DNA from 2 places in the Adhaeribacter arboris genome. Region 2 is predicted to be linked to the other one. Evidence: riboswitches for the same ligand, from Rfam matches in the RefSeq annotation. Region 2 holds a riboswitch; the other holds the start of a gene.
The links. Region 2 has a riboswitch for S-adenosylmethionine ahead of AHMF7605_RS25270 (O-acetylhomoserine aminocarboxypropyltransferase/cysteine synthase family protein). Riboswitches for the same ligand answer to the same signal wherever they lie in the genome.
Positions count from the first base shown of each region.

Region 1: another riboswitch for S-adenosylmethionine. It lies ahead of metH (methionine synthase); the one in region 2 lies ahead of AHMF7605_RS25270 (O-acetylhomoserine aminocarboxypropyltransferase/cysteine synthase family protein).

Region 1 is NZ_PYFT01000001.1:4,668,156-4,671,576, forward strand. Features, by position in the region: gene AHMF7605_RS18995 (T9SS type A sorting domain-containing protein) at 1-1,166, shown strand, start outside; SAM riboswitch class I at 1,370-1,479, shown strand; gene metH (methionine synthase) at 1,579-3,421, shown strand, end outside.
Region 2 is NZ_PYFT01000001.1:6,228,264-6,231,684, reverse strand. Features, by position in the region: gene AHMF7605_RS25275 (NupC/NupG family nucleoside CNT transporter) at 72-1,310, shown strand; SAM riboswitch class I at 1,484-1,589, shown strand; gene AHMF7605_RS25270 (O-acetylhomoserine aminocarboxypropyltransferase/cysteine synthase family protein) at 1,841-3,229, shown strand.

The sequences.
Region 1 (3,421 bases), 1.6 Mb from region 2:
ATTCCTGCGATTTAGTTTTTCGTAGCACCTACTATTTTGAAAATACTTTTACTGGTCCTGGCTCATTTACGACTATTTACCGGGAAGTAAATCGCTACTATAATCAAAATATGGATAATTCGATTGATCAGGCTTATGTTATTACTGCTCAAATCAACATTGATTTATTTGACGAAATTAATAGATCGCCACGTTTTATTCTACCTATTATGCCGTGCGCAATACAGCATCAACCTTACCATCATAGTCTGGCCACCACTGACCCGGATCATGATAGTTTAGTGTACGAGTTAATTACTCCTTTAACCAGTACCAACTCTAATGAAAACTTTTCTGTAAAAAATGTAACTGGTTACACTTTGCCGCAGCAGGTAAGCCTTAATGCCGGAAACGGCGAATTTATCTGGGATAAACCTACTCTGCTAGGCAGGTACAGCTTTGCCGTGCGGGTAAACGAATATCGTAATAAATACCTGGTAGGCACCGTTATGCGCGATTTTGTGATTAATGTAGTTCCAGGCCCAGATAATTTTACCCATTCCTTCACCGTTGAAAACCGTTCTGAATTATCGATTACCGACGAAAATCAAATATTCCTGACTGCTGGTCAACCCATTAAAATAAAAGTAAAATACCATACAACTGGCCAGTCAAAACAATTGTTTATTTTCTCTGAGTTGTTCTTTGGTTCCGAAACTATTCCTTTTGATACTATTGCCACAGAAGACGGTATTTTGGCTGAAATAACCTTAAACCCTGAGGAATCGTGGCGGCGCAGCCAACCTTATATTTTGGTTTTACGGGGTATTTCTGAAGTAAATGGCACCTTAGTGCAGCAAGATTTTACTCTTACCCTGTTGGCGAAACCTGAATTGGTAAGTGGCGGTATTGGGGAAGGTCCCGGCGAAGCAGACCCTGGTAAAGAAGGAGGATTTGTCGTCTATCCTAACCCAGCCCAGGAATTTGTTTGGGTGAAAAGTAAACGCGAGTTACCGCGGCTACATTACCGATTGTATAATGCCTTGCAACAAGTTATCCTCCAGACTAAGTTAAATTTAGGAACCACTCGCATTCCATTACCGCCGGTAGCTACCGGAATTTATTTTTACCAGATTTCCGCGGAAAATGGGAAAGTATTGCAAAGCGGTAAATTATACGTGAGATAAATTCTTCTGCCTTTTTTATAAAGGAGCTACCTTAATTTAATACTAATGCTTTTGGTAAAGTTGTATTCGGTAGTGCGAGAGGATTGGCAAATTTATAATTACAACCAAAATTTTAAATTTTTTACAAAAAACGCGACGAAACTATTATAATTATAAATACATCTGGTATTTGCACAATAAAAACCCGCGTATTATCTTTGCACTACTTATCAAGAAAGACGGAGGGACTTGGCCCGTTGATGTCTTAGCAACCCTGGCTGGCAGGGTGCTACTTCCAGCCCCAAACAGTGCACACTGTGGGGGAAGATGAGGGTAGAAAAGGCGTTTCGCCTGAAAAACTCAGCTCAAAACTCTTGATAAGCAAAAAATCACACCCTCCAGAAGGGTTATACTTTTTTTGCTTATAACACGAATGACACGCATAGAAGAAGAAGTAAAAAAACGCATCCTGGTGCTGGATGGCGCTATGGGTACGCAAATCCAAAGCTATAAGCTGACTGAGGCCGATTACCGCGGCGAGCGATTCCGGGATTTTCCGCACGATTTAAAAGGCAATAACGACTTATTATCCATTACCCGGCCCGATATTATCCGGGAAATCCACTGGAAATACTTTGAAGCCGGCGCGGACATTGCTGAAACGAATACTTTCAGTTCTACTACCGTGGGTATGGCCGATTACCACATGGAAGATTTGGTGTACGAACTCAATTACGAGTCGGCCCGGATTGCCCGCGAGGTAGCCGATGAATTTACGGCTGCCAATCCGGATAAACCGCGCTTTGTGGCTGGTTCCATTGGTCCTACCAACCGCACCGCTTCCATGTCGCCGGATGTGAATAACCCGGCCTTCCGAGCGATAACTTTCGATGAATTAGTAGAAGCCTATACCGGCCAGATAGAAGGTTTAGTAGATGGGGGCGTGGATGCCTTACTAGTAGAAACAATTTTTGATACGCTCAACGCAAAAGCCGCGCTGTTTGCCATCGACCAATATTCACAGCGTACGGGCAAACGAATTCCGATCATGGTATCCGGTACTATTACCGATGCCAGCGGCCGAACCTTATCCGGGCAAACCGTGGAAGCATTTTTATTTTCGATTTCGCATTTACCTTTATTAAGCGTAGGATTGAATTGTGCCTTAGGCGCTAAACAATTGCGGCCGCACTTGCAAACCCTGGCTAAAGAAGCTAAATTTTACGTAAGTGCGCACCCCAATGCGGGTTTACCTAATGCTTTTGGCGAATACGACGAAACGCCGGAGCAAATGGCTGCGCATATCCACGATTTTCTGGAAAATAACTTTGTGAATATTATTGGTGGTTGTTGTGGCACTTCACCGGAACACATAAAAGCCATTGCCCAGGAAGCCGCTAAATTCCCGCCCCGGGAAATTCCTCCATTACCCTCTTTACCCAAATTAAGTGGTTTAGAGCCCCTTACTATTTTTGAAGGTTCTACTTTTGTGAACATTGGGGAACGTACCAACGTAACCGGCTCCAAGAAATTTGCCCGCCTTATTTTAAACGAGCAGTACGAAGAAGCTCTAAGCATTGCCCGCGAACAAGTTGAAAACGGAGCTCAGATAATTGACGTGAACATGGACGAAGGCATGCTCGATTCCGAGAAAGCTATGGTTCATTTTTTGAATTTAATTGCCTCCGAACCGGATATTTCCCGGGTACCCATCATGATTGACTCTTCTAAATGGAGCGTGATTGAAGCTGGTTTAAAATGCGTGCAAGGAAAAAGCATTGTTAACTCCATTAGCTTAAAAGAAGGCGAAGAAAAATTTAAAGAAGTTGCCCGCAAAGTATTAAGCTACGGTGCGGCAGTAGTAGTAATGGCTTTCGACGAAGAAGGTCAGGCCGATTCTTACGAACGTCGCATTCAAATCTGTCAACGGGCATATAATATCCTTACCAAAGAAGTAGGATTTCCCGCCGAAGACATCATCTTCGACCCCAATATACTCACCGTGGCTACGGGTATGGAGGAGCATAACAATTATGCTATCGACTTTATCAATGCCACTCGCTGGATTAAAGAAAACTTACCGGGCGTAAGGGTAAGCGGTGGGGTAAGTAACGTATCCTTCTCTTTCCGGGGGAATGATTTGGTGCGCGAAGCCATTCACACGGTATTTTTATACCACGCCATTAAAGCTGGTCTGGATATGGGAATTGTAAATGCTGGCCAGATTGAGGTGTATGAAGAGATTCCGAAAGACCTGCTCCAGTTAGTAGAAGATG
Region 2 (3,421 bases):
AATTACCGGCCGGGTGAGATAACAAAATCATAAAATTCTGATACTATTTTTATTTACATTTTTAACTTTTTATGGAGCGATTTACGGGGCTGATTGGAATAGTATTGATTTTAGGTTTAGCTTTTTTACTTTCCAACAACCGCAAAGCCATTAATTACCGGCTGGTAGGAGTAGGTTTATTACTGCAATTTGGGCTGGCGGTTTTTATCCTGAAAACCGAAGTAGGGAAAGCCCTGTTTGGCTACGTAGGCCACAGCATCGAAAAGTTACTGAGTCTGGCTCAGCAAGGCTCTGCTTTTGTTTTCGGCTCATTGGTAAACCGGGAGGTATTAACAAAAGCGTTCGGCGTGGGCAACGATTACATTTTTTTCTTTAACGTAATCCCTACCATTATTTTTGTGGCCGTACTGGTGAATATTGCTTACCACATTGGACTAATGCAAATAATAGTATCCGGTATGGCAAAGGTAGTGCATTGGGCGATGGGCGTAAGCGGCGCCGAAGCAGTATCCAATGTAGCCAGTGCCTTTGTGGGTCAGGTAGAGGCTCAAATCATGATTAAACCTTACCTGAAAGGCATGACTAATTCGGAATTAATGGCCTCTATGGCCGGTTCTTTTGCTTGTATTGCGGGCGGGGTAATGGCAACTTATATTTCTTTTGGCGTACCGGCCCCGTATTTACTGGCCGCCAGTTTAATGGCCGCGCCGGGAGCTTTGGTTATTGCTAAAATCGTGTACCCGGAGACTGAACAATCCGAAACGAAAGGCATCGTAAAACTCGAAGTAAAAAAATCGCACGCCAATATCATTGATGCTATTGCGGCCGGCGCCTCGGATGGCTTAAAAGTAGGTTTAAATGTAGTTGCCATGCTAATCGGGTTTATTGCTTTAATTGCTTTAATGGATGTTTTACTTAATAAATTAGGTTTGCTTATACAAGTACCTACCCTTAGTTTAAACTTTTTACTGGGTAAACTTTTCGCGGTTTTTGCCTGGGCCATGGGCGTGCCCGCCAAAGATGTAGAAACTGCCGGAGCGTTAATGGGCACCAAAATGGTAGTAAACGAATTTGTAGCTTACCTGGATTTAGTTAAAATTAAAGAAACCCTTCAACCTAAAACTCTACTTATTACCAGTTTTGCTCTCTGCGGCTTTGCCAATTTTTCGTCTATTGCTATTCAAGTAGGCGGTATCGGGGAACTGGCTCCTTCGCGCCGGGCCGATTTAGCGAAGTTAGGTTTCCGGGCTCTTATCTGTGGCACTCTGGCTTCTTATCTTTCGGCTACTCTGGCGGGATTACTCATATAAAATATTACTTTACCCATAGATGGGTAAATCTTTTCTTTGCAAGTATTCGAATAAAGTACATATTATTGCCTTTTACTTCTGCCTCACACGAATAAAAATACGAAGGCAAATTTGGAAATATCCTAAATCCTCTGCTTAATTTGCAGCATCAAACCCTGTTCCTGAACAGAATTGATTTATAAAGAAGAGGCGAGAGAATAGGCTCCCTGACCCTCTGGCAACCATCAACCCTTTGTTGAAAGGTGCCAAATCCTATCCCGACTTGGGGAAATATAAATTAATTTAACATGAAATACGCTTTAAATTCTTCCGGGTCTGCTAGTGCGCACAAATCTGCTGTTATCCCGGTACTTTCTATTTTCTCGTGGACCGCGCCTTTTGGTTGTTGTAGTAGCTGGTATTACTGTTAAGCTGTTCCTGTTTCTTCCGCATTTGCTCTTTCTCTATCTATTTTGTTTTTAATTGAGCAATACCGCAGATTTTAGCCTGTTCTATTTTTAATAGTATTTTTTAATCTCAATCTCAACCATATGTCTGCTGAAAACTTAAAATTTGAAACTTTGCAATTACATGCCGGCCAAGAAGCCGACCCTACTACCGGCGCTCGCGCCGTACCTTTGTACCAAACTACTTCCTACGTATTTAATAGTGCGGAGCACGGCGCTAATTTGTTCGCTCTTAAGGAATTCGGTAATATTTATTCCCGGATTATGAACCCCACTACCGATGTGTTTGAGAAAAGAATGGCCGCATTGGAAGGGGGGGTTGCTGCTTTAGCCGTTGCATCGGGCCAGGCTTCGCAGTTTATTGCTTTAAATAATATTCTACAAGCCGGCGATAATTTTGTGAGCACCTCTTTTTTATACGGTGGTACTTACAATCAATTTAAAGTAGCTTTTAAACGCATCGGCGTAGAAGTCCGTTTTGCGGATGGCGACAATCCGGAGAGCTTTGAAAAATTAATTGACGATAAAACCAAAGCTCTTTTTTTGGAAACAATTGGTAATCCGGGCTTTAATATTCCGGATTTTGAAGCCATTGCTGCTGTTGCCGAGAAACACAATTTACCTTTAATCGTGGATAATACTTTTGGGGCGGGTGGTTATTTATTCCGGCCCTTAGAACACGGCGCACATATTGTGGTTGAGTCGGCTACCAAGTGGATTGGTGGGCACGGTACCAGCATAGGCGGGGTAATTATAGATGGCGGTAAATACGATTTTAACAATGGTAAATACCCGCAATTCTCGGAGCCGGCCGAAGGTTACCATGGCTTGGTATTTGGCGAGGTATTTGGCCCTCATGGTCCGTTCGGGAATATTCAGTTTATCATTCGGGCCCGGGTTGAAGGGCTGCGCGATTTTGGTCCGGCCATTAGTCCGTTTAACTCGTTTTTATTGCTACAAGGATTAGAAACTTTGTCGCTGCGCGTAGAACGCCACGTACAAAACGCGCTGGAACTAGCACAATGGCTGGAAGAACACCCATTAGTGGAAAGCGTAAATTATCCGGGTTTACCAAGCAGTCCTTATTACCAATTAGCCACTAAATATTTAAAAAGAGGTTTTGGCGGCGTGTTATCGTTTAATATAAAAGGCGATAAAGAAAGTGCTTCTAAGTTTATTGATAGTTTAAAACTTACCAGCCACTTAGCAAACGTAGGCGATGCCAAAACCCTGATTATTCAACCCGCAGCAACCACCCATCAGCAGTTATCCGATGAAGAACAAAAGGCTGCTGGCGTTTCCCCTACTTTCCTGCGCGTTTCCGTAGGAATCGAACACATCGACGATATTAAAGCCGACTTTGAGCAAGCTTTTGCTCTGATAGGCAAAGGCGGTGGTTCCGATGATTCCGATGCCATTCCGTCGGATGGCCCCGAATCTGAGATTACCGAGAAAATAATTGAATCTGTTTAATCTAATTGTTCTTAGTCGGCTATTTCTGTTAATAGAAAAAGTCGGCTAAGATTTGTTTTATCTGGTAGTAGAAGTAAGAACTTTGTCTGAATAAAATATTAATCTCTGAAAACTACTACGTATTTTACTTTATAATTATCCGTGAAGAAAAACACTAATCAAAAACTGCCTTTGTTTAGCGGCGGTAACAAT